4 regions of the Micromonospora fiedleri genome follow, and region 4 is predicted to be linked to each of the others. Evidence: riboswitches for the same ligand, from Rfam matches in the RefSeq annotation. Region 4 holds a riboswitch; each other region holds the start of a gene.
The links. A riboswitch is a leader RNA that binds a small molecule or an ion and turns the genes downstream of it on or off. The one in region 4 is predicted to bind cyclic di-AMP.
Positions count from the first base shown of each region.

Region 1: linked by a shared signal. The riboswitch ahead of JMF97_RS27350 (coiled-coil domain-containing protein) and the one ahead of JMF97_RS12645 (C40 family peptidase) in region 4 are both predicted to bind cyclic di-AMP.
Region 2: linked by a shared signal. The riboswitch ahead of JMF97_RS25585 (C39 family peptidase) and the one ahead of JMF97_RS12645 (C40 family peptidase) in region 4 are both predicted to bind cyclic di-AMP.
Region 3: linked by a shared signal. The riboswitch ahead of JMF97_RS07025 (coiled-coil domain-containing protein) and the one ahead of JMF97_RS12645 (C40 family peptidase) in region 4 are both predicted to bind cyclic di-AMP.

Region 1 is NZ_JAETXL010000012.1:121,603-128,857, forward strand. Features, by position in the region: gene JMF97_RS27320 (heavy metal translocating P-type ATPase) at 1-244, opposite strand, end outside; gene JMF97_RS27325 (DUF8832 domain-containing protein) at 256-1,215, opposite strand; gene JMF97_RS27330 (heavy-metal-associated domain-containing protein) at 1,248-1,457, opposite strand; gene JMF97_RS27335 (metal-sensitive transcriptional regulator) at 1,578-1,874, shown strand; gene JMF97_RS27340 (hypothetical protein) at 1,979-2,182, shown strand; gene JMF97_RS27345 (YibE/F family protein) at 2,206-3,567, shown strand; cyclic di-AMP (ydaO/yuaA leader) riboswitch at 3,734-3,864, shown strand; gene JMF97_RS27350 (coiled-coil domain-containing protein) at 3,869-4,882, shown strand; gene JMF97_RS27355 (carbonic anhydrase) at 4,977-5,579, opposite strand; gene JMF97_RS27360 (helix-turn-helix transcriptional regulator) at 5,880-6,212, shown strand; gene JMF97_RS27365 (hypothetical protein) at 6,315-6,866, shown strand; gene JMF97_RS27370 (hypothetical protein) at 7,166-7,255, shown strand, end outside.
Region 2 is NZ_JAETXL010000010.1:155,449-162,703, reverse strand. Features, by position in the region: gene pseI (pseudaminic acid synthase) at 1-1,020, opposite strand, end outside; gene JMF97_RS25605 (glycosyltransferase family 2 protein) at 1,017-2,150, opposite strand; gene JMF97_RS25600 (acyltransferase family protein) at 2,384-3,508, shown strand; gene JMF97_RS25595 (hypothetical protein) at 3,615-4,034, shown strand; gene JMF97_RS25590 (hypothetical protein) at 4,258-5,007, shown strand; cyclic di-AMP (ydaO/yuaA leader) riboswitch at 5,326-5,468, shown strand; gene JMF97_RS25585 (C39 family peptidase) at 5,595-6,491, shown strand; gene JMF97_RS25580 (alpha/beta fold hydrolase) at 6,597-7,255, shown strand, end outside.
Region 3 is NZ_JAETXL010000002.1:664,791-672,045, reverse strand. Features, by position in the region: gene JMF97_RS07030 (1-phosphofructokinase family hexose kinase) at 1-657, opposite strand, end outside; gene JMF97_RS07025 (coiled-coil domain-containing protein) at 876-1,970, opposite strand; cyclic di-AMP (ydaO/yuaA leader) riboswitch at 1,975-2,108, opposite strand; gene JMF97_RS07020 (HelD family protein) at 2,259-4,373, opposite strand; gene JMF97_RS07015 (alpha/beta fold hydrolase) at 4,485-5,399, opposite strand; gene JMF97_RS07010 (hypothetical protein) at 5,601-5,930, opposite strand; gene JMF97_RS07005 (DUF3145 domain-containing protein) at 6,244-6,735, shown strand; gene JMF97_RS07000 (glycoside hydrolase family 3 protein) at 6,831-7,255, shown strand, end outside.
Region 4 is NZ_JAETXL010000004.1:355,978-363,232, forward strand. Features, by position in the region: gene JMF97_RS12630 (zinc metalloprotease) at 61-1,071, shown strand; gene JMF97_RS12635 (pyridoxamine 5'-phosphate oxidase family protein) at 1,139-1,684, opposite strand; gene dcd (dCTP deaminase) at 1,760-2,338, shown strand; gene JMF97_RS12645 (C40 family peptidase) at 2,412-3,452, opposite strand; cyclic di-AMP (ydaO/yuaA leader) riboswitch at 3,465-3,598, opposite strand; gene JMF97_RS12650 (C40 family peptidase) at 3,773-4,786, opposite strand; gene JMF97_RS12655 ((Fe-S)-binding protein) at 5,041-7,239, opposite strand.

The DNA.
Region 1 (7,255 bases), on a different contig from region 4:
TGGCCGGCGCGGGCAGGCTGGCCCGGTAGCCGGTCTGCTCCACCGTGGCGATCAGGTCGTCCGGGGTGACCGGCGCGTCGTAGGAGATGGTCGCCTTCTCGGTGGCGTAGTTGACACTGGCCTGCACGCCGTCCAGCCGGTTCAACTTCTTCTCGATGCGCGCGGCGCAGGACGCACAGGTCATCCCGCTGATCGACAGTTCGATCCGGCCGGTCGCGGTGGGCAGCGGTCTGCTGGTGTTCATCGCTGGTCCCGTCAGTTGTGCTCGTGTCCGGGGGTGCCGTGCTCGTCGGCGATGACGCCCTCCGGGCTGGGGATGGCGCCCGGGTCACCGACGTGCACGGTGAACTCGGCGGTGCGTACCACCCCGTCGTGGCGGAAGTCGAGATAGAGCCGGTACGCCCCGGCCGAGGGGAACTCGGCGCCGAAGCGCACCTGTGGCCCGGGTGCCGTCGACCCGTCGCCCGGCCTGCCCTCGGGGTGCACGTGCAGGTAGGCCAGGTCCCCCTGGCGTAGTGCGACCAGGTGGCCGTACGCCCCCAGGTACGGTTCGAGATCGCGGACCGGCACCCCGTCGCGGCTGACGGTGAAGGTCAGGGTGGTGTTGCCGCCCGGCTGGGGTGTCCCGTGGAAGTCGACGGTGTAGCCGTGGACCGTGCTGCTGCTGGCCGGGGCGGGCAGAGGCTGCTCGGTCAACTCGCCGGGCACGGTCACGTCGACCCCGAGGGTCAGCGGCTCGCCGCCGGTCGGGGTGAAGTCGGCGAAGGCCCGCCACACCCCGGGCGAACTCACCGGTGAGGCGACCCGCCAGGTGCCGTCGGCGGCCATCTCCGGGTGTACGTGCTGAAAGCCGGAGAGGTCACGCCGGGCGACGATCAGGTGCATCGGCTTGTCGTGCGTCACCTCGTACCGGGTCACCGGCTTGCCGTCGGGGCCGGTGACCCGGAAGGCGAACTCTCCCTCGGCGGCGGCGACCGGGACCAGGGTGTAGCCCCGGTCGGAGACGAGCAGCCCGCCGGGCAGATGCCCGGCGGCTCCCGATGCGTCGTGCCCGCCCGCCTCCTGCCCGGGTGCGGCGGTGCCGTGCGGGCCCGTGTCATGGCCGTCGGCGACGACCGGGGCGGCGGAGCCGGTCACCTGGCCGACCCCGTACGCCGCGCCGAACATCGCCGCGAGGCCGAGCGCGAAGCCGGTGAGCTTCGTCGCTGTGTTCATCGTTGCACCTCGGTTTTCCGCCGCCGGTCGCCTCAGGCGCCGAGCAGTTCGTATCCGGCCTCGTCGACGGCCGCGCGTACCGCGTTCTCGTCGAGCGGCTGCTCGCTGGTGACGGTGACCCGACCGGCGGGCAGGTCGACCGTCACGTCGGTCACGCCGGGCAGCGCACCGACCTGGCCGCTGACCGCGCTGACGCAGTGTCCGCAGGTCATGCCCTGCACCTGGTAGGTCGTGGTGACCATGGGGCTTCTCCTTTTCCGCCTGGCCCGGCCGAGGGGCGGCCGGTGCCACGAACATACCCGAGGGGGGTATCCCCAACGCGACCGTAGCATACCCCCTGGGGGTAGGCTATCCTCGTGCTCATGACCACACCGACGCCGATCCGCGGCTACACCGCCAGCAAGGACCAACTGCTCGCCCGGCTGCGCCGCGTCGAGGGCCAGGTGCGCGGCGTCGAGAAGATGGTCGACGAGGATCGCTACTGCATCGACGTGCTCACCCAGATCTCCGCCATCCAGGCCGCACTCGACAAGGTCGCCCTCGGCCTGCTCGACGGGCACGCCCGGCACTGCATGCACACCGGGGCCGCCGAGGGCCGCGCCGACGAGATGGCCACCGAGATGATGGCCGCCGTCGGCCGTCTGATGAAGCGCGGCTGACCCACTCTCCGGCCCACCCGTCGACCACCGCCCGGGCTCACGAACCGCCGACGGACCCCACGCGTCCTGCGATCCGTTCCTGGGCTGGCTACCATTCGCACACGATGGCCTGCCGACATCCGCGCCTTCCGGCCCACCGCGCCGCCGGACGCGCACCCGCACCGCCGCCGCTGCCCGGCGACGACGACGGCCGCCCCGACACTCACCGTACGCAGCGGTTCCGCCACGTTCCGGCCGCCTCGGCCGCCCACCGCGAGAGTCGTACGGTCGGGCTGAACCGACTCGCCCGCCGACACGTACTCCGCTGAAGAAATCGTTGGGAGACTATCGAATGGGCGCCGATCACAGCCGTGCCGCTCCGCCCACCCCACCCGGGGTGCGGCGGATCCTCATCGTGACGGTGGTCCCCCTCTTCCTCGCCACGCTGGTCGCCGCGCTGGTGCTCTGGCCGCGCGACGCCCCCCGCCCGGAGGCCGGCGACGACCTGCCCCGGTACCACGGCACGGTCACCCGGGTGGTGACCGAACCCTGTCCGCCCAACCCCGCGGTGCCGGAGGGCACCCCGACGACGGCCGGTGGCCCGTGCGGCACCGTCACGGTACGGGTGCAGGACGGCCCGGACGCCGGCCAGCACGTGGACGCCCCCATCCCGGCCGGGCCGGGCGCACCCTCGGTCAGCGTCGACGACGACGTCATCCTGGTCTCGTTGATCGACCCGGAGGACCCGGCGATCAGCACCTACAACATCGCCGAGCACCAGCGCGGTATGCCACTGATCTGGCTGGGGGTGCTCTTCGCCGCCGCCATCGTCGCCTTCGGACGCCTGCGTGGGCTGGCCGCCCTGGCCGGCCTCGCGGCCAGCTTCGCCATCCTGCTCACCTTCGTGCTGCCGGGCATCAGCGCCGGCCAGCCGCCGCTGATCGTCGCCATCGTCGGCGCCGCGTTGATCATGTTCGTGGTGCTGTACCTGACGCACGGGGTGTCCGCGCAGACCTCGGTCGCCGTACTCGGCACCCTCGGCGCGCTCGTACTCACCGGGTTGCTCGGCCTAGCCGCCACCAACGCGACCCACCTGACCGGCTTCGGCAGCGAGGACGCCACCACCCTGTCGATGTTCCGGGGCGACGTCGACCTGCACGGCCTGCTGCTGGCCGGCATCATCATCGGGTCACTGGGCGTCCTGGACGACGTCACGGTCACCCAGGCCGCGGCGGTCACCGAGTTGGCGCACGCCAACCCGAACCTGTCCCGCCGCGAGTTGTACCGCTCGGCGACACGGGTGGGCCGCGCGCACATCGCCTCGGTGGTGAACACCATCGTCCTGGCGTACGCCGGCGCGTCGCTGCCGCTGCTGCTCCTGCTCACCGCCGACTCCCGCGCGCTGGGTCAGATCGTGACCAGCGAGTTCCTCGCCCAGGAGATCGTCCGCAGCGTGGTGGCCACGCTCGGGCTGATCGCCGCCGTACCGCTGACCACCGCCCTGGCCACGGTGGTGACCACCGCCGGACGGCGCCGCACCGGCGCGAACGCCGCGCCCGGAGCACCCGACGACGTGGCCGTCGCCCAGCCGCGACCGGCGACGGACCGGGCCGAGACGCTCCAGGCCCTCAGCACACCGCGTCCCCGTCACACGCCCCCCGCCACCCGTTCGGAGTGGCCCGAACCGGACAGGAGCACCGACACCCCATGGTGACACTCCTCAACGTGAGCACGCCGACCGAAAGGATCGACAAGCGTGTCACTCGTCACCCAGTGCGATTACGAAATGACACATCTTGCCGGGTTCGGCGCGTAGAGGACCAGACCGACCGTCGGGTAACCTCACTGCCGGTCACCGCCGAAGGCGCGCACCGGCGCCTGCGGTGCCACCGCCCAATCGCCACCAGGCGAGCCGGGAACCCAGGTACGTGGGGTGAATCCGCACCAGCGGTAGGGGCCACTTCCGTCCCGAACCCGTCAGCTAACCCGGTCGGCGGTCGATGGAAGGGAAGACAGTGACGGCACCCCTACGCCGCTGGTTGACGCCCGTGGTGGCCGTGTTCGCCGCGTTCGCCGTCTTCGCCGGCCCGCTGCCGGCGACGGCTGCGCCGAAGCCCCCCAAACCGGCCGGCCATGACGACGACCCGCCGATGCTCAACGAGCTGATCGAGGCGACGAACCGGGACTACACCAAGGCCAAGTCCAAGCTGGAAAAGTCCAAGAAGAAGCAGCTCAAGCTCGCCGTCGAGGTCCGCCGCGCCGAGGCCGACCTGGACGCCCTCGCCCCACAGGTCGCCGAGATCGCCACCCAGTCGTACCGGACCGGCCGGGTGGGCGCGATCGCCATGCTGTTGCAGAGCAACGCCCCCGACTCGTTCATCCACCGCGCCGCCGCGCTCGACGAGTTGAACCTGGTCAACAGCAAGAAGCTGGGTGAGGTCAACGCGGTCAAGCGCCGCGCCGAGACGGCCAAGCTGGCGCTCGACGCCGAGGTACGCGAGCAGCAGAAGCTGACCAACGACATGGCCCGCAAGAAGAGCGACGCGGAGAAGTCGCTCCGCCTGGTCGGTGGCGTCGGTCTCACCGGCGGCCTGGTGGCCGCCACCTCTCCGGTCGCCCGACCCGGCCCCAACCGGGCAGCCGACGGCGGCTGGAAGTCCGAGTCGTGCAACCAGAACGACCCGACCACGTCCGGCTGCATCACGGCACGCACCCTGCACATGTACAAGGAGGTCAAGCGCGCCGGTTTCAACCGGTTCGTCGGCTGCTACCGACCGGGTGACAAGTGGGAACACCCCAAGGGCCGAGCATGTGACTGGTCGTTGCAGAACAGCGGTTTCCGCCCCTGGTACAACGACGACACCCGGATCTACGGCAACAACCTGGCCGCGTTCCTGGTCCGTAACGCCGACCGGTTGGGTGTCTACTACGTGATCTGGAACCGGCAGATCTGGTTCCCGGCGACCGGTTGGAGTTCCTACAGCGGCCCGTCGAACCACACAGACCACGTGCACGTCTCGATGTACTAGCGCACGTCCAGCATCGCTTCGAGGGCCGTCCCGCCGTCCGGTGGGGCGGCCCTCAGCTCGTCTGCTGACGCCCTCGGCGGCCCGGCGCTCGCCGTCAGGCGACGGGCGCCGCGACCTCGGCGACCAGCTCCGCCGGTTCCGCAGCCACCGCCCGGACCTCGCCGGCGGCCAGCCGGTACGACATGCCGACCACCGCGCAACGCCCGGCGGAGACCTCGGCGGCCAGCGTCGCCGACGATCCCAGCATCGCCGTCACGGTCTGCGCGATGTGAATGTCGACGATCTCGTTCAGGTCGTTCACCCCGGCGGCCTGCGCCTGGCGCAGGCTGGGCACCACGGCGTCCACCACCGCACCCAGGTGACCCGTGGGGGCAGTGCCGGTGGCCAGCGCCGCCCGGGCCGCCTGCACGGCACCGCAGGAGTCGTGCCCGAGCACCACCACCAGCGGCGTACGCAGCACCGACACCGCGTACTCGACGCTGCCCAGCACCTCCGGGCCGACGGTGTGCCCGGCGGTACGGACCACGAAGAGGTCACCCAGCCCGCGATCGAAGATGATCTCGGCGGCCAGCCGGGAGTCGGAGCAGCCCACGATCACCGCGAACGGATGCTGCTCGCCGGCGACGGCAGCGCGACGTCCGGCGTTCTGATTGGGATGCCACGCCGTATCGGTGACGAACCGCCGATTACCGGCCATCAGTTCGGCAAGCGCCAGCTGTGGCGCGCCCGGAAGATCCGCGGTGAGCAGTTCCCGCTCCGGCCGCAGCTCTGTTCCGATCGGTCCGGGTCGACTCATCCGGCGCCCCCTCGCTACTCATGCGATGCCTGGTCATCCCGGGCCGACACTGGTCACGGGCTGGTCCAACGGTCACACGCAGCGCAAGCCGCGTCAAGGAATGCGTGATATGGATTTCAGGTATCCCCGGACGCTTGCGCTCCGGGCCGAGCGGGTGCAGGGCCCGACGGCATAGCCCGAAAAAGCTGAAAGGCCCATACGATGGGCGACATGGCAACGACAGGCGAGCGGGAGAACGCCCGTAACTGGACTTTTCTCACCAACCACGGGCACGTACTGCTCGCCATCGCACGCAACCCCACCGCCCGGCTCCGCGACGTCGCCGACGAGGTGGGCGTGACCGAACGGGCCGCTCAGGCCATCGTCGCCGACCTGGAGGCCGAGGGTTACCTCCAGCGCACCCGCGTCGGGCGACGCAACGAGTACACCCTCAACCCGTCCGGTCGATTCCGGCACCCCGCCGAGGCCGATCGCCAGGTCGGCGACCTGCTGGCGCTATTCACCGAGGAGCCAGTGGCCGGCACCACGTCGTAGCCCGGATCCCTGCCGCACATCCGTCCCGCGCGTGGTGGCCTTCGCCACCCCTGAACGAACGGGCCGCTGCGGTTGTCCCGCAAGGGCGATAGGTTTGACCGCGTGCCGAGTCTCGCGTTCACCCGTCCACTGTGGTCGGTGACGCGCTGCCCGCTGGCGGATCTGACCCGCCTGGCGCTGACGGCACTCATCCTGGCCGTCGGCCTCGGCGGCATCACAGCCACCGGCCTACCCGACGGCACCGCAGACCTCCCGGCCGCCCCGCCCGCCGCCGCACTGCCCAACCGCCCCGGGGACGCCCCCGCGACCGCCCGAGCCCTCTGGCCCGGCAACAACGAGTCGACACTCACCCTGGCGTCAACGCGCACCCGGCCCCGCAACGACGAGTCGACGCTCACCTCGTCCTGGAACGCGTCAGCGCTCACCTCGTCCTGGAACGCGTCAGCGCTGTTCTCGTCCTGGAACACGTCAGCGCTGTTCTCCCGGGACGAGTCGGCGCTCGTCTCGCCCGTGAGCGTTGTGCATGCCGCAGCCGTGGTGCCGCACTCCGAGCACACCGATGCCGGAGCCGTCCGCGCCAGCGCCCGGCCTGCCGCCGTACGCCTCGCCGCCGGCCCCGGTGAACCGACCCGGCGCGGCCCTCCGACCGCCTGACCTCGGCAGGCTCACGACCACTGGCTGGCTTTGCAACCTCACCTGGCCGAGTCGGGTCGGGCTCGCACCACCTGACCGGCATCGGCACCCACACGCCACCCGCCGGTGAGGACCCGCCCGACCACGAGTCACGGTCACAGGTTGCAGCCGACGGCCACGAGTCGCGGTCGCGGACCACGGCACGGGTTGCAGGCCACGGCCACCGGGCCGCAGTCGGAGTCTGCCGCGGCGAGACGCCGCCCAGCCCTGTTCCTCCCTTTCCAGCACAGTCGACGAACCCCATCCGCTACGAGGTGCTGATGATGCAGATCGCTCTCTCCGCCGTCCTGCCCGACGTGTCCCGGGCCGCCGTGATCTGGCTGAGCCTGTTGGGCATCGTCGTACTCGCC
Region 2 (7,255 bases), on a different contig from region 4:
GCGTGCGACGTCGGCGGTGAAGTGGCGGCCCAGGACGCGGTCGATTTCCACTGGGGACAGCCCGCCGGCAGGTCGGATCGAGCGGACGTTGGCGGGGGTGACCTCGTCGCCGGCGCGGACGTCCGCTACCACGTAGAGGGAGCGGCGGAAGCGTAGTCCTTCCCGTTCGGCGGGGGTCGGGCCGATGGCGGTGCCGCCGAGTGCCGCGTGGGCCCGTTCCGCCTCGACGACCAGGGCCGACAGTTCCGCGGGGTTCAGGGAGAAGTCGGAGTCCACGCCGCCGTCGGCCCGGTCCAGCGTGATGTGCTTCTCGATGAAGCAGGCGCCGAGGGCCACCGACGCCACCGGCACGCCGATGCCGGGGGTGTGGTCGGAGAGGCCGACCGGTACGCCGAACGCCTCGGCGAGCACCGGGATGCGGCGTAGGTTGCTGTCGGCGGGTGGTGCCGGGTAGGCGGCGGTGCAGGCCAGCAGCACGATTCCGCCAGCACCGGCGGACCGGGCCGTACGGACCGCCGCGTCGATCTCGGCCAGGGTGGCCATTCCGGTGGAGATGATCACGGGTTTGCCGGTGGCGGCGACGAGCCGGATCAACGGCAGGTCGACCAGCTCCGAGGAGGCGATCTTGTATGCGGGCGCGTCCAGCCCTTCCAGCAACTCGACAGCGGTGGCGTCGAAGGGGGAGGAGAAGACGGTCAGGCCCCGCTCGCGGGCCCGCTCGAAGATCGGACCGTGCCACTCGTACGGGGTGTGGGCCCGCTCGTAGAGCCGGTACAGGTTCTGCCCGCCCCACAGCTCGTGGCCGCCGGAAATCCGGAAGGCCGGGGTGTCGACGTCGATGGTGATGGTGTCCGGCCGGTACGTCTGGAGCTTCAACGCGTGCGCACCGCTTTCGGCCACGGCGTCCACGATGGCCAGTGCCCGATTGAGGTCACCGTTGTGGTTGCCGGACATCTCCGCCACCACGAAGGGACGTTCGCCGGTGCCGACCAGATGCGGCCCGATCTTGAGCGTGGTCATCGCGTTCCGTTTCCGTGTGTCCGCACCAGTGTGCGAGGTTGCGTGGGGTCGGACCCGGCGTCGTGGTCGGCGTCGGGGCCGGTCGTCGCGGGTGGTGGGGCCGCCGGGCCGCGTAGCCTGCCGGCCAGCCGGTGAGCGCGGCGCAGTGCCACGTACGCCAGGTAGTTGTTCCGGTCGACCAGCCGGTGCTTGAGCCCGGCCACCCCGCCCGGCCGGGGGTAGCCGCCGCCGGGTAGGTGCCGGCGGTAGTGCGCGGCGACCCGGCGGAAAAAACGGCGCCGCAGGTGCGGGTGCAGCCGGTCGTCGTTGCCGACCACCACCAGGAAGTGGTTCACCATGAGGTCGAACAGTTCCGCGTGCCAACGCCCGTCGGGGTGGTGCTGCCGCAGCCAGGCGAAGAGCCGGTCGTACTGGTCGAAGGCGTCGAAGTGCCGGCCGCTGCGGGTCGAGGTGATGGCGCCCTGGCGACCCTGCCGGTACAGGTAACAGACCCGGTCCAGCACCGAGATCCGATCCGCGCCGATCAGTAGCGGATGGCTGAACGGGATGTCCTCGTACCAGCCGGGGTGGAAGCGCAGCCCCAGCTCAGCCATGAACGCCCGGCGTACCACCTTGTTCCAGGCGGTGTGTTGTACCCGCAGCAGGTGCGGCCGGTCGACCAGCCGCACCACGCCGGATGTCCCGCGCAGCAGGCGACTGCTGGCGTCGATGTCGCGACGTCCACACTCGTGCACCCGGAGATGGTCGATCATCATCACGTCGGGCCGGTCCGTACGCAGCCGGTCGAGCATGGCCGCGATGGTGCCCGGCGGCAGCCAGTCGTCACTGTCGACGAACCAGACGTACTCGCCGGTGGCCACGTCCAGGCCCGCGTTGCGCGCGGGCCCGAGACCGACGTTGGTCTCCAGGTGCAGCACCCGCACTCCGGGGTGGTCGGCGGCGTACTCGCGCAGCAGTTGTCCACAGCCGTCCGGTGAGGCGTCGTCGACCGCGATCAACTCCACCGCCGCCGTCTCGTCCGCGGGCACGTCCTCACGAATCGAGTCGAGGCACTGACGCAGGTACGCCTCGACGCCGTAGACCGGCACGACGATGCTCAGCAGCGGCGCTTGCGTCGGCTGATTGACCACGCCGACACCCTCGACCGCCCGGATGGACAGGACGGGAACCAGACATGGCCGGCAGCGGTGAACCGATTGAACAGCGTGACAGCGTACGGTCACCGATCACCCGACGAGTGGATCGATCAGTCAGCGGGTAGGGTGCCCGACGGGCGACGCCGGGTGGCCCCGGCAGCCGATCGGAACGGGCCAACCGGCCCTGGGGAGGGGAGACGCGTGCCGCCGACGCCGGAGGTGCCCGCATGACCAGCGCACCGGTGGCGGCACCGCCGGGCTCCGCGACCGACCGGGCCCTGGCCAGCCGGCTACCGTCGTTGACCGGGCTGCGGTGGATAGCCGCGCTGCTGGTCTTCGGCTTCCACGCCGGCACCATGCGGATCATCGCCGAACCGGATTACCAGGCGGTCGTCGGCAAGGTCTTCACTCTGGGCCTGTCCGGAGTGCAGTTCTTCTTCATCCTCAGCGGCTTCGTGCTGGTCTGGTCGGCCCGACCCGGCGACTCCCGGCGGCGGTTCTGGCGGCGCCGGTTCGCCAAGATCTATCCGAACCACGTCCTGCTCTGGGCGTTGGCCATGGGGGCCGCCGTCTGGTTCGCCGATCCGATCAACCCCGTCGCGGCGCTGGAGAACCTGTTCCTGATCCAGGCCTGGGATCCCCGTCCCGGGTACTTCTACAGCGTCAACAACGTGAGCTGGTCGCTCTCCTGCGAGCTGTTCTTCTACCTGTGCCTGCCGCTGGTCCTGCCACTGGTACGCCGGGCTCGGCCCTGGCAGCTGTGGGCCGTGGTGATCGCCGTACCGCTGCTGATCCTGGCGCTGTGGCCCGCCCAGACCCTGGTGCCGGAGCAGAGCCGGTGGTGGTTCACCCAGGTGTTCCCCCTGGTCCGCTCGCTGGAGTTCTGGATGGGCGTGGCCGCCGCCGAACTCATGCTGCGCGGGCGGTGGCGGGGTCCCGGCCTGCCACTGGCGAGCCTGATCTTCGTGGTCACCTGGGTGGCCGCCGCCGAGTGGATCCGGGCCGAGTTCTGGGCGGCGCTGCTGGCGGCGGCGTACGTCCTGGTCATCGCCGCGGCGGCGGACGCCGACGTGCGGGGGCGGCGTTCCCCGCTGCGGTCGCGTCCGATGGTCTGGCTCGGCGAGGTCTCGTTCGCCTTCTACCTGGTGCACGTGTTCGTGATCATGACGATTCTCCGGATCACCGGGGACTGGGGGACCGGCCTGCCCGGCTGGTGGGGCCCGGCCGCCGTGATCGGCTTCCTGGCGCTCACGCTGGGGCTCGCCGCACTGGTGCACCGCTTCGTCGAACAACCGATGATGCGTCGCCTGGCCCCGCGCCGGTCCCCTCCCGCTGTCCAGCCTGGACGGTGAGCTCACTCCGCTGACCCGCGGCGCTCCGGGCAACCCGAATCAGGTTCTTCGCTGCGACACGCCCGGCGGCAGTGCGGCCCGCGGGACCTGGCGGTAGCGTGGCAGCGTGCTCCCGATCGTCCCCACTCGTCCTCCTCTGTGGTGGTTGGCGCGTCGGGTGGCACGGCTGCTGACCGGATTCGCCGTCGCCGCCGCGTTCGCCGTCGGTGCCTGGACGATGCCCGCACCCGCCGCTCATCCCGGTGATCTCGGACCGGCGGCGGGCCCTGCCGGGCAGCCCAGCATGGTCAGCTTCGCTCCGCCGACCGAGGCGCTGGCATCCGACCGGTGCGCCGCGATCCCACCGACGGCCGATGAACTGGTGAGCGGCGGCGACGACCGCCCCGGCGCTGGCGCCGCGACGACACCGGTGCCGTCGGCGCGGACGGAACAGGGCGTCGACCTGGCCGGCGCGGCTGCCGACGATCAGCCTCCTGCGGTGGACGCCTCGGGTCTGCGGTGCGGCCGCGCCCCGCCCGGCGCCTGATTCCCGCCCGTACCGTCGGTTGACCCGGACGGCCCTCGTACGGCTGTCCCGGTTGTGCCTTCCGCATTCCGCGCCGGCCGCCCGCCTGCGACGGGCCGCGGCGATCGGGCCCCCACCGTGGGTGTCCCGCCGCGCTCCACCACCTTGACGATCCGCCGCTACCCGGCGACCCGACACCGGCGGCACCCCCAGGCCGCCACATCCGCTCCCGCGAGGTATCGACATGGAGAAGACCGTTCTCTACCAGTTCCTGATCGACGCGCCTCGGGCCGCCGCCATCTGGTCGGTGCTGCTGGTGCTCGCGCTGGGCGTGCTCACCGCGCTCGTCGCCCGACCCGAGCCGGCCCCGCCGACCGACCGGACCCCGGACCTCCCGGACAACGACGAGGTCGCGGACCAGCGTCGCTACGCCGGTGAGGTTGCCGTCGCGGCGGCGGGCGCCGCGCAGAACGCCGGCCGCCACCGGGCGGCATGGCACCGCGCGCAGACGGAACTCGACCGCGCCTGGGCCGCGTACGACGAGGCCGAGGCCGCCGCCCGACGGCTCGCCGCCGCCACCGCCTGGCCCAGCCCCGGTACGCCCCGGACCCCCGCCGAGTACGCGGCTCGGGAGCGCTGGCTGCACCACGCCGCGATGACGGCATACTGGCGCGGCGACCTGACGGGGCGGCAGCTCGCCGACGCGCTGGCTCACCGGGCCGGCTGGGATCCCCGACGGCACCCCGCCGAGCAGGAGATCTTCCTGGCCCGCGTGGTACGTGACGGCCGCCTCGCGGCGTACCAGGCCGCCGCGCAGCAGGAACGCGACGCCTGGCGGACCGCGGAACTCGCCGCCGACGCCGCCCGCGCGCTCTCCACCGAGGCGTACGCCGCAGCGCAGCGGCTACGGCCGAACCCGCTGCCGGTGCCGCGTCGGGTGGTCGTCGGCCGGCCCGCAGCGGCCCTGCGCTGGCGGCCGGCCCGGGTGGGATGAGCCGTCGCCTCCTCGCCAGTTCAGCGACAGGTGGGCCGAAATTCGGTGACCCCGGTCACAGCAATTGCCGAATCGGTCAACGTGGGTCAGACGTCGAAGGCGGGGCGCAATGTGCGGGGCATTGTGAACGTCCGGTCCGGTTACCGCCTCGACAGGGATGTCCGCGAGTGCTGTCCCATTGAGCGACGACAGTTCCGCGATACCCGAAAATAATCGCACCGGGCCAGGTTTAAGCAGGTCAGGGCAGGCTTGGCAGGAGCGATACCGACCAGTAGTGTCGCCCTGTCCGGTGCGGTAAATGATCGCAAGTGGCGACGCCGCGCCGACCCGCTCAATCGTGATCACACGAACCGGGGAACCACTGCACCACTTGGGGTGAATCCGCGAGCCACGGCTCGCGGTAGGGCGATCTTCCCGCCCGAATCCGTCAGCTAACCCGGTCGGCGGTGTCGGAAGGAGTTCCTGTCCTCGTGCAGCACAATTCGATCCCCCCGATATTCCCCCGCCTCCACGGCACCGTGGTGCCTGCGCTCGCCGGTCCGCTCTCCGCAGCCTGAGCCAGGCCCCACCCGTCCACCCCTCAGCCCGTGGAGGATCTCGTGAAGCACACCCTCAAGCGTCAGCTCCGTAAGCTGGCCACCGAACGCCCCTATCAGCTCCTCGCCACATCGGCGGCGGCCCTCGTGCTGGCCACCGGCGCCGGTGCCCTGGTCGCCCGGACCGACGACAACCTGGGCGACGCGCCCACCGCGACCGCCGTGGCCGAACTGCGCGACGACAGTGCGGCCTCCCGTTCCCTGGCGCGGGTCGCCACCGCCCCCAGCAGCGCCGCTCCCAGCAGTGCCGACCCGAGCAGCGCCCCGAGCAGCGCCGCCCCCGGCAGTGCCGCGCCGAGCAGCGCAGCTGCCTCGCCGTCGGCGCGGGCCGCCACCGCGGACCCGGACGTGGCCAGTAAGAAGGCCGCCCCGAAGCCGCCGGCGGAAAAGGTGCTGTCGTACGACTACCAGGCCCAGATCAACGGTTACTACTGCGGCCCGGCAGCGGTGCGCAACGCGCTCAGCGCCGCCGGCATCGAGCGCGGCCAGGAGACCCTCGCCGCCCAGATGGGCACCACCTTCGCCGGCACCAACTCGGCGTACGACACCACTCGGGCGCTCAACGCCGCGGTCAAGGGCGAGCCGTACAAGACCACGATGATCCCCGGCGGCGCGGCGACCCCGGCCCAGATGGACCAGCTTCAGGCTGATGTCGTGGCGGCGATCTCCGACGGGCGTGGCGTCGTGGTGAACGTCGCCGGCAGCGTCGTGGACACCGCCGGTGGCTGGCACTCCTTCCCCGGCGGCCACTACGTCGCCGTGGTCGGCTACGAGGACGAGGGCCGGATGGTGAAGATCGCCGACTCGGCCGACGCGTCGTACTACTCGTACTGGTTGAGCACGATCGACCTGGCCAACTGGGCTGCCACCCGGGGCTATTCGTCCTGATACCTGCTGTTCGTGCCGGGCGTCGACCCTTCGGGGTCGGTGCCCGGTGTCGTATCCCGGTCGCGGCTCTCGCCGACCGGCCCGGGCGGTGGCAGACTGCCCGACATGATCACGGAGTCGGGTGAGCGGGGCAGCGCGCCGGTGTTGTTGCTGCTGCACGGGATGGGCGCCACCGGCGACGTGTGGCTGCGCTGCGCGCCGCTGCTGCACCAGCGGTGGCCGGGACGGTGGATGGCCCCCGATCTGGCTGGCCACGGCGCGTCACCCCCGCTGCCGGCGTACTCGTTCGCCGCACTCGCCGATCAGGTCGCCGCGAGCCTGCACCCCGGCGATCGGGTGATCGTGCTGGGCCACTCGCTCGGCGGGGTGGTCGGTCTGGCGCTCGCCGCCGTGAGCCGGGCGGTCACCGTCGACGCGGTGGTCGGGCTCGGCATCAAGGCGGTCTGGTCCCCGGCGGAGTTGTCCCGCGCCACGGATCTGGCCGCCCGCCCGGTCACCTGGTTCGACAACCGCGACGAGGCGGCGCGCCGGTACCTGCGGGTCGCCGGGCTGGCCGACCTGCTCGGCCCGGAGGATCCCGCCGTGGCGGCCGGATTACGGCAGGAAAACGGCCGGTGGCGGTTGGCGATGGACCCGAGTGCCTTCGGTGTCGGCGAGCCCGACCTGGGCGCCCTGCTCGCCACGATCGACGCGCCGGTCCTGCTGGCCCGTGGCGAGCACGACCCGATGGTCACCGACGCGCAGCTCAAGGAGTACGGCGTACC
Region 3 (7,255 bases), on a different contig from region 4:
CCGACTGACCACCACGTTCTCCGCGCCGGCGGCGTGCAGGTCGTACATGGCGCGGGTGAGCTGTTCCTCGTCGTCGTCGGCGGCTCGGCCGTCCGCGATCAGCTCCTCGTGGCTGACCTTGAGGAAGAACACGCCGCTGTCCACGACCGCCGTCAGGTGTTCGCCACTGAGGTCCACCACCACCCGGCTGCCGTTGGCGCCGAGGTCGGCGGCGAAGCGCCGGTACAGGTCGGCGGGCACCAGTGACGGGTCGTTCGGACCGCTGAGCACGCACACCTCCGCGCGTAGCCCTTCGCTGAGGGCGAGGTTGTACAACTCGTCCAGCTCGTGCCGGCTCAACGGTTGGCCGGGCACGTCGACGATCTCCTGCCGGGTGCCCCCGCGGCGGTCGTGCACGTACCCGCCGCTGCCGCCGGAGTCGCGGTTCACCAGCTTGAGGTCCACTCCCTCGCTGACCAGCAGCGGCGCCAGGACCTCCCCGATCTCGCCGCCGAGCGCCGTGCAGAGCACCACGTCGACACCGAGCGACAGCACCATCCGGGCCTGCCAGACGCCCTGTCCGCCGGGGTGCAGGTGCAGCTCCGGTACGTCGCTGGGCTGGTCGACGGTGACGGTCAGCAGCGGTGTGGGCGCGAAGACCATGACGTGCCCGGTCACCGGGCCCACCCGCAGGTGCCGGACCGGGTGAACCGCGTGGTGGGTTGTCTCATGCGAGTTGCGCCCCCTCGTGGCGAAATGTCCACTTCCGTCTTAGACGGTAACCAAGGTGGCGGATTCGCGCGCGTCGACGGGCGGGGGAGTGCGGCGTTTCGCCGTGCGGGCACGATGCGACGCCGCCGGGTGGAAGTCCCACCCGGCGGCGTCGTGTGAACGGGTCAGTACACCGACAGGTGCACGTGGTTGGTGTGGTCGCTGGACGGGTCGCCGCGACCGCCGCTGTAGGACTTCCAGCCGCTGCTGGGCAGCCAGATCTGCTTGTACCAGATCACGTAGAGCACGGCGAGCCGGTCGGCGTTGTTGACGAAGTACGCCGCCAGGTTGTTGCCGTACGTCCGGTCGCCGCCCGTGGCGACCCCACCGAAGCCGTTCTTCTGCGCGGCGAAGTCGCAGGCCCGGCCCTTGGGGTGCTCGCCCGAGCCGCCCGAGCGGTAGCAGGAGACGTACCGGGTGAAGCCGGCCGCCTTGGCCTGGTTGAGCGCGTGCAGCGTGCGCGGGGTGATGCAGCCGTTGGCCGGGGTCGGGTCGTTGACACTGCACGACTCCGAGGGCCACGAGCCGTCCGAGTTGCGGGGCGCGGGCTTGGCCGTCGGGCTGGAACCGCCACCACGGCTCGGGGTGCGGGCGGCGCGTTCCGCGGCCTGGGCGCGTTCGGCCGCCTCCGCCCGCTCGTTGGCCACGGTCAGTGCCCGCTCGGCCTGGTCCTTGCGCTTGGCCATCACCGCGACCTGCTTGCGCTGCTCCTGGACCTCGACGTCCAGCGCCTGCTTGGTCCTGCTGACCTCGTCGCGGGTGGCCCGCAGCTCACCCAGGGCACGCTCCTCGTTGGCGGCCACCGCGTCCAGCGCCGCCGCCCGGTCCATGAAGCCGGCCGGAGAGCCACTGTTGAGCAGCGCCGACGCCGCGCCGAGCCGGCCGCTGCGGTACGCCTGTGCGGCGATCTCGGCGACCTTGGCACCGCGTTCGGTGAGCTGGTTCTCGGTGGCGGTGAGCTGTGTGGCCAGTTGCTTCTGTCGCTTGACCGAACGGTCCAGCGCGGCCTTGGCGTCGAGGTAGCCCTTGCTGGCCGCCTCCAGTTGGGCGCGCAGCGCCGGGGTGCCCCCCTCGTCACCGACGTCGGCGGGAGCCGCCGCCAGTAACCCGTGTGCCGCGGCCGGGCCGGGAACGAGCGCGACGCCTACGGCGAGAGCGAGCGCCGCGCAGATCAGGGCCGCCGTTCGGGCGGCCGGTTTCACGGTTGCCACTGCTGGCATGCACATGTCCTTCCGTCAGCCGCCGACCGGGTTAGCTGACGGGTTCGGGACGGAAGATCCCTACCGCGCGTGCGCGGATGCACCCCAGGAACATGGTTCCCCGGCTCGCCCCTGCGGGCGATTAGGCGGCGACCACCGCCGGCACCGGTGGGTGCCGCCTGGCGGAGGCCGGGTCCGAGCCTACCGGTGCTGCTGTGACCCGTGCAGCCGGTGTGACTCGTGGTGTTCGTCCGGTCACCAGGAAATCGGACGAAAGTATCATTTGTGGCGAATTGCGGTAGCTCGGTGTCAGGTGGCCACATCGACCGTGGTGAGCCGCTGGGTGGCCCGGGACAGCGCGACGTAGAGCGTACGCACACCGGAATCGGGCACCGCGCGGATCTCACTCGGCGCGACCAGCACCACCGCGTCGTACTCCATGCCCTTGGCCTCCAGGCTCGTCACCACCTGCAGGCGGTCGCCGCCGAGGCCATCGAGCCAGCCCGTCACCTCGTCCCGCCGCGGCACCGGAGTGATCACTCCGACGGTGCCCTCGACCTCGCCGAGCAGGGTGCGCGCGGCCGACACCACGCTCGTCGTCAACTCGGCGGCCGGCACCACGAGCTGCACCGGGTCGACTCCGGTGGAGCGGACCGCCGTGGGCAGCGGGAGATCCGGGTACACCCGGCGGATCTCCTCGGCCGCCACCGCGAAGATCTCCGCCGAGTTGCGGTAGTTGGTGGTGAGGGTGAACCGGTGACGCGGACGCCGACCCAGGGCCTGCTCCCGAGCGCGGTTCAGCTCCTGCGGGTCTCCCGTCCAGGCGGTCTGCGCCGGGTCACCGACCACGGTCCACGAGGCCAACCGGCCCCGCCGGCCGATCATCCGCCACTGCATCGGCGAGACGTCCTGCGACTCGTCGACCACCACGTGGGCGTAGTCCCGGTAGTCCTCCGGGCGTTCGCGGGCGGCCTGTCGGGCGGCCCGCTGCCGGTCGGCGAAGGTGCTCAGCTCCCGTACGCCGCCGGCCAGCTGGAACGGATCCCGCTTGGCCCGGGCCGGGCGTACCGGCTTACCGAGCAGCGTGTCCAGCTCGTCGAGCAGCGCGGTGTCGGCGACCGTCGGGCCGTGAGTGGCCAGCCCTCGGTAGGCCTCGCCCAGCAGCCGGATCTCGGCCCCGGACAGGATGCCACCGGCGTACCGGCGCAGCCGCTCGTGGTCGGCCAGCCAGCCGAGCACGTGCCGGGGATGCAGCCGGGGCCACCAGGCCTTGAGGAACTCCCGGAAGTCGCTACGGTCGATCAACTCGTCCTCGAAGGCGCGCTGCTCGGGCAGGCCGGCGATGCCCAACCGGCGGGCCTGGGCCCAGAGCGCGGCGAGGATGCCGTCGAAGCCGGCCCGGCGTACCTCGTTGCGGCGGGCGCCACGGGGCAGCGCACGGTTCCAGACCGTGTTCAGCTCGGCCCGCTCCAACCGCAGCAGCTGTCCCCGGTAGAGCAGCCGCAACTCGGTGGGGGCGCCCGGCGCGGTGTCCCGCACGGCGCGCTCCAGGACCCGCCGCATCCGCAACGATCCCTTGATCGCGGCCACCCGGGGCGGGTCGGTGCGGGTGGCGACCAGGCCGGGGAAGATGCTGCCCAGCGACTGCAGGGTGGCGTTGTCCTCGCCCAACGACGGCAGCACCGAGGCGATGTAGGAGACGAAGACCGAGGACGGGCCGACGACCAGGATGCCGCCTCCGGCGTACCGGCTCCGGTCGGCGTAGAGCAGATAGGCGGCACGGTGCAGGGCCACCGCCGTCTTGCCGGTGCCGGGGCCGCCGGAGACGAGCGTCACCCCGGAACCGGGGGAGCGGATCGCCTCGTCCTGCTCACGCTGGATGGTCGCGACGATGTCGCGCATGCCCCGGCCGGTGGTGCGGGACAGGGCCGCCAGCAGCGCGCCGTCGCCCACCACCGGCATGTCCGGCGGTGCGGCTTCCGGGTCGAGCAGGTCGTCCTCGATCCGGGTGACCCGTTCCCCGCTGGACTGGATCGTGCGGCGGCGTACCACGCCGAGCGGCTCGGCGGGAGTGGCCTGATAGAACGCGGCGGCGGCGGGAGCCCGCCAGTCGACCACCAGGGTGCTGGCGTCCTCGTCGCGGATGCCGAGCCGCCCGACGTAGATCACCTGCCCGTCCCGCAGGTCGAGGCGGCCGAAGACCAGCCCTTCGTACTCGGCGTCGAACAGGTGACGTCGCTGCGCGGCGTGGAAGACCATCGCGTCGCGTTCGACGAGTGCGCCGAAGTTGCCGACCCGGGCCAGCCGGTAGCCGTCCCGTTCGGCGCGCACCGCCCCGCGCCGCAGCTCGGCCAGTCGTGCGTACACCCGGTCGAGATGCCGTTGCTCGACGGCGATCTCCTGATCCAGGGTGCTCTGATCCACCGCTCGTGCTCCTCGTCCCGCCGCCCGGCCAACCGCACGAGATTACGCCCCACCGTCCACGTGCAAGGAAGGGCACCTTGTTAACGCCTCAGGTAGAGCAGGGGTCCCTTGTTAACAGCCGTGGACGGGGCTGGTGTCGACGACCCGGCGCAGCACGCCGGAGAGGGCCCCGTTGACCTCCTCTGGGCGTTCCATCATCAGCATGTGGCCGGCGCCGGGGCACACCACCAGGTCGGTGGCGGGCAACGCCTCGGCGATCGACTCCGCGCACGGCGGTGGGGTGAGCCGGTCCCGGTCCCCGACCAGGGCCGCCGCCGGCAGATGGGCCAACGCGGCGAGGGTCTCCAACCGGTGCTGGGCGCCGATCGACGCCCGAAACCCGCCGATCGAGCGCAGCGAGGCACGGGCCACCGCCGAGGTGACCAGGCGGATGTCCGCCGGATCGCAGCGCTCACCGAAGAGCATCCAGCGGATGCTGGGCTGCAACGCCCGCAGCAGGGCCCGGGGCGGACGCCACGAGCCGCAGCGGGCCAACACCCCGGCCCCGGTGGTCTCGGCCAACCGGATGATCCGGGCGATCCGCGGCGAAAGGCCGTAGACGGTGTGCGTGTGCCCCTCGGCGGTGGTGGAGACGAAGAGCAGTCCGGCCGTACGGTGCGCGAAGTGCTCGGGGTGGCGGTGGGCGTACTCCATGATCGTCATGCCGCCCATCGAGTGGCCGACGAGCACCACCCGGCCGCCGGAGGAGACAGTGTCCAACACGGCGGCCAGATCATCGCCGAGCTGGGCGAGGGTGGCCGTGGGCAGCGCCATGCAACTGGACCGGCCGTGCCCGCGCGCGTCGTAGGTGACCACCCGCACCGACGGATACGTCTCGCGCAGCGCCGCCACCTGCCGGTGCCAGCTGCGCCCGTCCAGCGTCCAGCCGTGCAACAGCACCACGGTGACCTCGGCGTCCGCCGGTCCGCTGGCTTCCACATGCAGGCGTACGTCGTCAGGAAGCCGTACCTCGACCTGCTCTGGCATCGCCACCTCCCCCATGGCCGCGCGAGTGCGCAACACCGGGGATACCCGGTGGTAACACCGGCTACCCGCCATGACACCACGAGAACCGCGATGTTGAGAAGATTCCGGTTTGGGCCCCCTGCTCGACCGGCCGGGCCGGAGACGACGAAACGCCCGCCGGGCAGACCCGACGGGCGTTTCGTGGTGGTACGTGAGGCTGGCTCAGCCCTCGAAGACGCCGGCCTCGACCAGGCGCTTCTCGGCGGCGTCCCAGCCGTCGCCCGGGTGGGCGGCGTTGAGGCTGTTGATCTCCGCCCGGATCTTGGCGGCGTGGCCGGCGGCGGCCAGCACCCGGATCTCCTCGACGAAGGCCTCGGAGTCGGTGCGCAGGTGCACGGTCTTGCCGTTGGTCAGGTTCCGCACGTAGGCGTGCTTGCCGCCGTTGAGCGGGATCAGGTACTTGAACTCGCCCAGCACGCTGAGGGCGCCACCCTGGCCAGCCTGGCCGGCCCGGACTGACGCGCGCGCGGTCTTAGAGGTGTTGCTCGCCACGGAGGTACTCCTTGCAAGACGTACGGAGGACGGAACGTCCGGGGGCTGTTGCGGGGCGGCACCCGATGGGAGACCCCGCGAGAGGCTTACGCGGCACAGGCCGCCGATGGAACTGTACACGACCCACGATCCCGGCTGGTCATCGCGGCGTCACGAGGTGGAACGGCGGTCACCTGTCCGGGTATTCCGACCGGCGGATTTTCCGATTCCCTGGCGCACCATCCGTCCCACCAGTCATCATGTGTGACAACAACGCACCCGGAATCGGTCGAGGTCGTAGGGGAAGACGCACCTCGCTCTCCGGGAGGTCACCGTGCCAACGCGTGGCGTCGTATACGTCCATTCGACCCCGCTCGCCGTGTGCTCACACGTCGAGTGGGCGATCGCGCGCGTCCTTGCCGCGCCGGTCAACCTGCAATGGACCGCCCAACCCGTCGATCCCAGCGCCCGCCGGGCCGAATGCGGCTGGTCCGGTCGCGCCGGGACGGGTGCCGAACTGGCTGCTGCCCTCCGGCAGTGGCCCATGATCCGTTTCGAGGTCACCGAGGAGCCCAGTCCGGGCACCGACGGTGAACGCTTCATGTACGTCCCCGGCCGCGGGCTGTTCCGGGCCACCGTGGGCGCGGCCGGGGACATCCAGCTCGGCGAGGACCGGCTGCGCAGCATCATGGCCGCCGCGCGGGGACCCGAGGCCCTCGCACACGCTCTCGACAAGGCGCTCGGCAGCGCCTGGGACGCCGAACTGGAGCCGTACCGCTACGCCGGGGACGGCGCGCCGGTGACGCTGCTCACCCGGGTCGGCTGAGCGTCGCCGACCGCCCGGGATCTCGGTCCGGGCGGTCGGGGGCGTCGCCCGGTCGCCACCGGACCAAGTTGCCCGATACGCGGTGAGCTGGTGGGATGGGCCGCGTGTCGACTACCCCTCGGCGTGTCGCCGCCGTGCTCGTCGCCGTGACCATGCTGCTCGCCTCCGGTTGCTCCCAGCACGGGCAGCGTCCCGGCTCGGCCCCGGCGTCCGGCTCGACGTCACCGTCCGCTCCGGCGGCACCGGATCCCTCGCCGAGCGCCACCCCGGACGACCCGGCCACCCGGGCCGCCGCCCTGGTCGCCGAACTCGGCGACGAGGACCTGGTCGGCCAGGTGCTCATGCCGTACGCGTACGGCGACCGGGCGACCCAGGTGTCGGCCGGATCGGCAGCCGGAAACCGGGCCCTCGCCGGAGTGGACACCCCGACCGAGATGATCGAGAAGTACCGGCTCGGCGGACTGATCCTGGTCGGCTTCAGCGCCGACGACCCCACCCAGGGCAACCAGCCGACCACCAA
Region 4 (7,255 bases):
CACGTTTTCCGCACGGCGCGACACAACCCCCCGGTCGCGTCGACAGAAAGAGGTGGGCTTATGGGACTCCGTCCCGTCCTGCTGAACCGGCGCCTCGCCGGCATCGCATCGACGTCACTGGTCATGGCGCTCGGCCTGGTAACGGTGGGCGCGCTGCCGGCCGCCACCATCTCCGCCAGCCCGGCGATGGCCGCCGGGCACGCGCACGCCGACGAGGAGTGCGCGGACCCGACCGGCAGTGCGGCCCGGGTCCGCGGTGGCGGTGTCCTCGCGCATGACCCGAACGAGCTGACCAAGAGCCAGGTCCTTCAGCGGGAGGCCGAGTTCGCCGACCTGCTCCAGGAGCGGGCCAAGCGGGTCGGTCAGCGTAACCTCGGCACCCAGGCCGCCGCCGCGTCGGTCACCATCCCGGTCGTGGTGCACGTGATCCGGAGGGACACCACCCGCGCCGGCGGAAACATCCCCGACTCGATGATCCAATCGCAGATCAACGTGCTCAACCAGGCGTTCAGCGGGGCAACCGGTGGGGCGGCGACCGCCTTCGCCTTCCAGTTGCAGAGCATCAACCGGGTCACCAACACGTCGTGGTACCCGATCCGGCAGGGCACCACCGCCGAGCGGCAGATGAAGACCCAGTTGCGGGTCGGCGGCAAGAACACGCTGAACATCTACCTGGGGGCGCTGAGCAACAACCTGCTCGGCTGGGCGACCTTCCCGCAGACCACGCTGAACAGCATGGACGGCGTCGTGGTGCTGAGTGAGTCGCTGCCCGGCGGCACGGCCACCAACTACAACCAGGGCGACACCGGCACCCACGAGGTCGGGCACTGGCTGAACCTGTACCACACCTTCCAGGGCGGCTGCTCCGGCTCGGGTGACCAGGTCTCGGACACCCCGGCGGAGGCTTCCCCGGCGAGCGGCTGCCCGACCGGTCGGGACACCTGCTCCGCCCCGGGCCTCGACCCGATCACCAACTTCATGGACTACTCGTACGACTCCTGCATGTACCAGTTCACTCCGGGCCAGGCCAGCCGCATGATCAGCGCCTGGAACACCTACCGAGCCGCCTGACGCGAGCCCTTCGGCACGTACCGCCTCCGGTGCCGGTCCCGTTCGACGGGGCCGGCACCGGCTGGTGTCAGGCCGCGCAGCGGGCGCGACGGGCGGAGTGGGCCGCCAACGACGCGGGCCGCTGCGCCTGCGGGGCGGTGGCTGTCGGATCGAGCCAGACCTGGACGGCCGGCACCCCGCCGTGCTCGCCCGGCACGTCGGAGTTGGCGTGGCCGCGACGGCTGAGCATCGCGACCTCGATCGTGAACTCGAACAGCCGCCAGTCGACCTGCGGCGCGGCGCGGGCGGCAAGCGCCAGGCGGGCCACGGTGGCGTCGTCGGTGACCGGCCAGGCCCGACCGGCGACGTACGCCTCGTCGTCGCTCTCCTCCGGCGGGAAGGAGTGCAGGGCATAGCGGCCGTCGCGTTCCAGGTCGCGCCGCTTCGGCGAGTCGATCACAAAGCAGTAGAGACCGTCGTCGGTGATCACCGGGGAGACCGGGTGCACCCGGGGCCCGCCGTCGGCGCGGACCGTGGCCAGGTAGCCGAAGCCCGGGCCGTACTGCTGCATGAGAAGGCGGATCTCGTCGGCGAGTCGAGGCTCGTCAGCGGCGAATTCGGACCAGGAAGCCATGTCGACATCTTATCGAACATACGTTCTAGACAGGTAGCGCGACACGCAGGTCAGCCATATCGGTATGGTGTGGCGATGCTGCTCTCCGACCGCGACCTGGTCTCCGAGATCAAGGCGGGCACGCTCGCGCTGGAGCCCTTCGAGCCCACGCTGGTGCAGCCGTCCAGCATCGACGTACGCCTGGACAAGCTGTTCCGGGTCTTCAACAACCACCTCTACACCCACATCGACCCGGCGACCCGGCAGGACGACCTGACCTCACCGGTCGAGGTGCCCGACGGCGAGCCCTTCGTGCTGCACCCGGGCGAGTTCGTGCTCGCCTCCACCCTGGAGGTCATCTCCCTCGGCGACCAGTTGGCCGGTCGACTGGAAGGCAAGTCCAGCCTGGGGCGCCTGGGCCTGCTCACCCACTCCACCGCCGGCTTCATCGACCCCGGCTTCTCCGGGCACGTCACGCTGGAACTGTCCAACGTGGCGAACCTGCCGATCACCCTCTGGCCCGGCATGAAGATCGGTCAGCTCTGCATCTTCCGGCTCTCCTCGCCGGCCGAGCACCCGTACGGATCGGCCGTCTACGGCTCCCGCTACCAGGGGCAGCGCGGGCCGACGCCGAGCCGGGCCTGGCAGAACTGGCGCACCTGGCCGACCCGCTGACCACGCCAACGCCAGGCCCACGCCTCCGGCAGGACCACGCCAACGCCAGGCCCAAGCTCAGCCAGGACCACGCTCAGCCGGGTCGGCCGAAGCTGTGGATGGGGCTGGTGTCCATCCGTTTCATCTTCACCGGCTGACCGGCGCGGGAGGCGTGCACCACCCAGCCGTCACCCACGTACATGCCGACGTGGTGCAGATCGCGGTAGTAGAAGACCAGGTCACCCGGGCGTAGGGCGCTGCGGCTGACCGACGCGGTGACCTGACGCTGCCGGGCCGCGTTGTGCGGTAGCGCCACCCCGGCCCGCGCCCAGGCGGCCAGCATCAGACCCGAGCAGTCGTACGCGTGGGGTCCCTCGGCCCCCCACACGTACGGCTTGCCGATCTGGGCGCAGGCGAACTTCACCGCCACCCCCGCCGGCCCGCCCGGATAGCCGGCCGGGCAGGGCGCCGGACGCAGCGGGCCGCCGCCTCCATTGCCGTACGCCCGCAGCCGGAGCCGCTGCAACCGGTCGATCTCGGCGTCGATCTGGCGGCGCTTCTGCGCGAACTCGGCCTCCGTACGGGCCAACTGGTCGATGGTGCGCTCCAGCCCGGCCTTGGCGGTGGTGAGTTCGTCGCGCAGTTCGCTCGCCTCGCGTACGTCCTGTTGCTGGAAGTGGGCGTAGCGGTCGAGCAGGCCGATCTGCTCCACGACCTCGCCGGGCGACCTGCTGTCCAGCAGGGCGTTGACGGCACCGACCGTGCCGCCCTTGTACGCCCGTGCCGCCAGCGCGCCGACCCGGGTCATCGCCGCGTCGACCTGCTGCTCAAGCGGTGCGATCCGAGCGGCCAGGGCGTCGGCCTCCCGGCGCTTGCCGGCGAGATCCTGCCGGGTGGCGTTGTGGCGTTCGATGAGTGGTTCGAGCCGGTTCCAGTCCGCGTCGATCTGGCGCTCGATGGCGTCGACCGTCGGCTCGGCGTGGGCCGCCGTCGCGCCGCCGGTCAGCATGACGGCGGTCGCGGACAGGGCGGCGAGTGCGGTGGTGCAGCGGTACCAGCGGGATCGCGGCGCAGCCGTCGTCGGGCCGGGCGTCGCCGGCCGTGCTGACGGTGGCCGCGGGGCATGGTGTGCCACCGGGCTCCGTACTCCTTCTTCCCGTACCGCCTACCGGGTTAGCTGACGGGTTCGGGCGGGAAGGGAGCGCCCTACCGCGGTGATCGCGGATTCACCCCGGGAACCTGGATCCCCGGCTCGCGCAAGCGACTCGGCGGTGTCGGACCGTTACCGCCCCTGGTGGACGGAACTGCCATCGGACCCGACGATTGCCCAGCGTAGGGACGATCCCCGTCGATACGCAACACATCCACACCATCACTCACGGTGCACAAATCCGACAACGAACAGGGCCCCCGGTCGCTTGACCGAGGGCCCTGGTGATGTTCCTGTCTGCTCGCTCAGCCGGGTCGGCGGAACCCGGCGATCGGCATCGTGGTGATCGGGGAGACGTTCACCGGCTTGCCCGCTCTGGGTGCGTGCACCATCAGATTGTTGCCCAGATAGAGGCCGACGTGACTCAGGTCACTGCGGAAGAAGACCAGATCGCCGGGGCGGGCCTCAGACCTGGAAATGGCCTTGCCCTCGTTCCACTGCGCACCGGTGAAGTGCGTCAGGTAGATGCCGGCGGCCTTGTACGCGTACTGGGTCAGCCCGGAGCAGTCGAACGAGTTCGGGCCGGTGGCACCCCAGACGTACGGCTTGCCGACCTGGGCGCAGGCCACCTTGATGGCGGTGCGGGCCGCCGCGCTGACCACCCCGTTGATGGTCGGGCAGTTGGTGGTCTTGACCGTGGTCACCGGCAGCGACCGCTCAAGTTGCTTGATCTTGGCATCGATCTGCTTCTTCTTCGCCGCGAGCTGCTTTTCCTTCGCCTCCTGGTCGGCGATCAGCGCGTCGAGCTTGGCCTTCTGCGTGTCGTACTTCTTGCGGACCTTCATCACGCTCTCGAGCTGCTGGCGCTCGTACGCCGCCAGCCGCTCCAGCATGGCCATCTGCTCGCCGAGCAGGTCCGGCTTGGCGTTCAGCAGCACCGCGCCGATTTCCTGGGACGGTCCGTTCACGTAGTACCGCGAGGCGAGGTCCGCCACCCGGTTCATGGCCAGTTCGGCTTCCAGGGCCAGCGGCTGGATCTTCTTCTGCAGGTCGGCCGACTTCTTCCGGTTGACCTTCAGCTGCGACCGCACCTTGTTGTACTGCTCGATGGTGGGCTCAAGCTGCTGCCACTGCTTGTCGATCTGACGCTCGATCTCCTCCACCGAGGGCTCGGCGTGCGCGGGGGCGGAGAGCAGGCCAGCGCCGACTGCGGCGGCAGCCACCAGGACGAGCAGACGGTGAGCGGCTCTCCGCAGACCACCTGGACGGCTCGACCGTCCGGGCACGTGACGATGGAGGGGCATGGTTGCCACCGGCAGCGACTCCTTTGCAACCGACCGCCGGGTGTCCCGCGGGCGGTAGAGGGGCGGAACAGACGACCTACGGCGGTCGGTGCCCAACATTAGGGAAGGCACCGGGCGGAATCAAGGCGACCAACGAACGATTCACGTTTGCGCGACCGGTTGCGCACAAAGGGTGTCGATCATTTCGTTATAGTCACGCGGGTAAATATGAATACGGGGTACGACGGACCACGTGAGCCCGCCGTACCCCGTAGCTGTTCAGGCCTTGCTCAGCTGCCGACCGGCTCGCCCTCCTCAGCGCCCCGGGCCTGCTCGGGGCGGACCGACCGCAGTAGGACGCTCGCCACATCGACCACCTCGACCTGCTCGCCGGCGCCCTTGCCGTTCACTCCGTCGGTGAGCATCGTCGAGCAGAACGGACAGCCGACGGCGATGGTCTTCGCCCCGGTGGACATGGCCTCCTCGACCCGGTCCACATTGATCCGCTTACCGATCCGCTCCTCCATCCACATCCGCGCGCCACCGGCGCCGCAGCAGAAGGAGCGCTCGCTGTTGCGCGGCATCTCGGTGATCTCGCCGGCGCCCAGCGCACTGCCCAGCACCTCACGCGGCGGGGTGAAGACCCGGTTGTGCCGCCCGAGGTAGCACGGGTCGTGGTACGTGACGCCGCCGTCGACCGGCTGCACCGGGGTGAGCTTGCCGGTGGCGACCAGATGCGCCAGCAACTGGGTGTGGTGCACCACCTCGAACTCGCCGCCGAGCTGGCCGTACTCGTTGCCCAGGGTGTTGAAGCAGTGCGGACAGGTGGCGACGATCTTCCGCTTGGCCTTCTCGCGGCCGGAGAACGCCTCGTTGAGGGTCTCCACGTTCTGCTGAGCGAGCATCTGGAAGACGAACTCGTTGCCGATGCGGCGGGCCGGGTCACCCGAGCAGGTCTCGCCCTCACCGAGGATGGCGAAGGAGACGCCCGCCTCGTTCAGCAGCGTGGCCACCGCGCGGGTGGTCTTCTTGGCCCGGTCCTCGAACGCACCGGCGCAACCCACCCAGAACAGGTACTCGAAGTCGTCGACCTCGCCGACGCGCGGCACCTCGAAGTCGAGGCCCTTGGTCCAGTCCTCCCGGGTGTTCTGCGGCGCACCCCACGGGTTGCCCTTGTTCTCCAGGTTGCGCAGCATCACGCCGGCCTCAGAGGGGAAGCTCGACTCGATCAGCACCTGGTAACGCCGCATGTCGACGATGTGGTCGACGTGCTCGATGTCCACCGGGCACTGCTCGACGCAGGCACCGCAGGTGGTGCAGGACCAGAGCACGTCCGGGTCGATCACACCGCCGGCCTCGGCGTCGCCGATCAGCGGCTTCTCCGCCTCGGCGAGCGCCAGCACGTCGACGTGGGCGAGCTGCGCGGCGGTGGCCTTCTCCTCGCCGGTGAGGTCCTTGCCGCCGCCGGCCAGCAGGTAGGGCGCCTTGGCGTACGCGTGATCCCGCAGGCTCAGCACCAGCAGCTTCGGCGACAGCGGCTTGCCGGTGTTCCACGCCGGGCACTGCGACTGGCACCGGCCGCACTCCGTGCACGTGCTGAAGTCCAGCAGGCCCTTCCAGGTGAACTGCTCGACCTGAGCCACCCCGAACTGGTCCTTCTCGGGGTCGGCCTCCTCGAAGTCCAGCGGCTTGCCGTCGCTCATCATCGGCCGCAGCGGGCCGAGGCCGGAGCCGGCCGCACCCGGCTTGCGCTTGAAGAAGATGTTGGGGAAGGCCAGGAAGCGGTGCCAGGCCACACCCATCGTCACGTTCAGCGAGATCACGATGAGCCAGGTCATCGAGATGGCGATCTTGATCAGGGCGGCGACGCTGACCCCGGACTGCCAGTCCGGCAGCGCCGAGCCGACCGCGTGGCTGAGCGGGGTGGCCCAGGTCGGGTACTCGAAGTGATCGGTGGCGACCTTGAAGCCCCGGATCAGGAAACCCATGATCAGTACGGCGAGGACGACCGCCTCGACGAAGTAGCCCTGCCACATCGTCGACCCGGTGAACCGCGAGCGGCGACCGGCCTTCGTGGGCCGGTTGGCGAGCCGGATCGCGATCAGCACCACGATGCCGACGATGCCCAGGATGCCGATCCACTCGGTGACCAGGCCGTAGAGCGCCCAGCCGCCGATCAGCGGCAGCCCGCCGGTCGGGGACACCACCTCGAAGTACGCTTCGAGCACCAGCAGCGACAGCACGATGAAGCCGACCATCACGAACCAGTGCGCCGCGCCGACCACGCTCCAGCGCAGCATCCGGGTGTGCCCGGCGGTCTCCGCGAGCATGGTCCTGGTGCGGCTGGCCTTGTCACCGAACCGGGACGGGTCGGGCTGACCCAGCCGGATCACGGCCGTCATCTGCATGACCGCGCGCACCGCAAGCCACACCGCAACGGCGGTGATGGCGGCCGCGAGGATCGTGGTGACGATCTGGACGCTGCCCATCGAGTTGGCCTCCCGG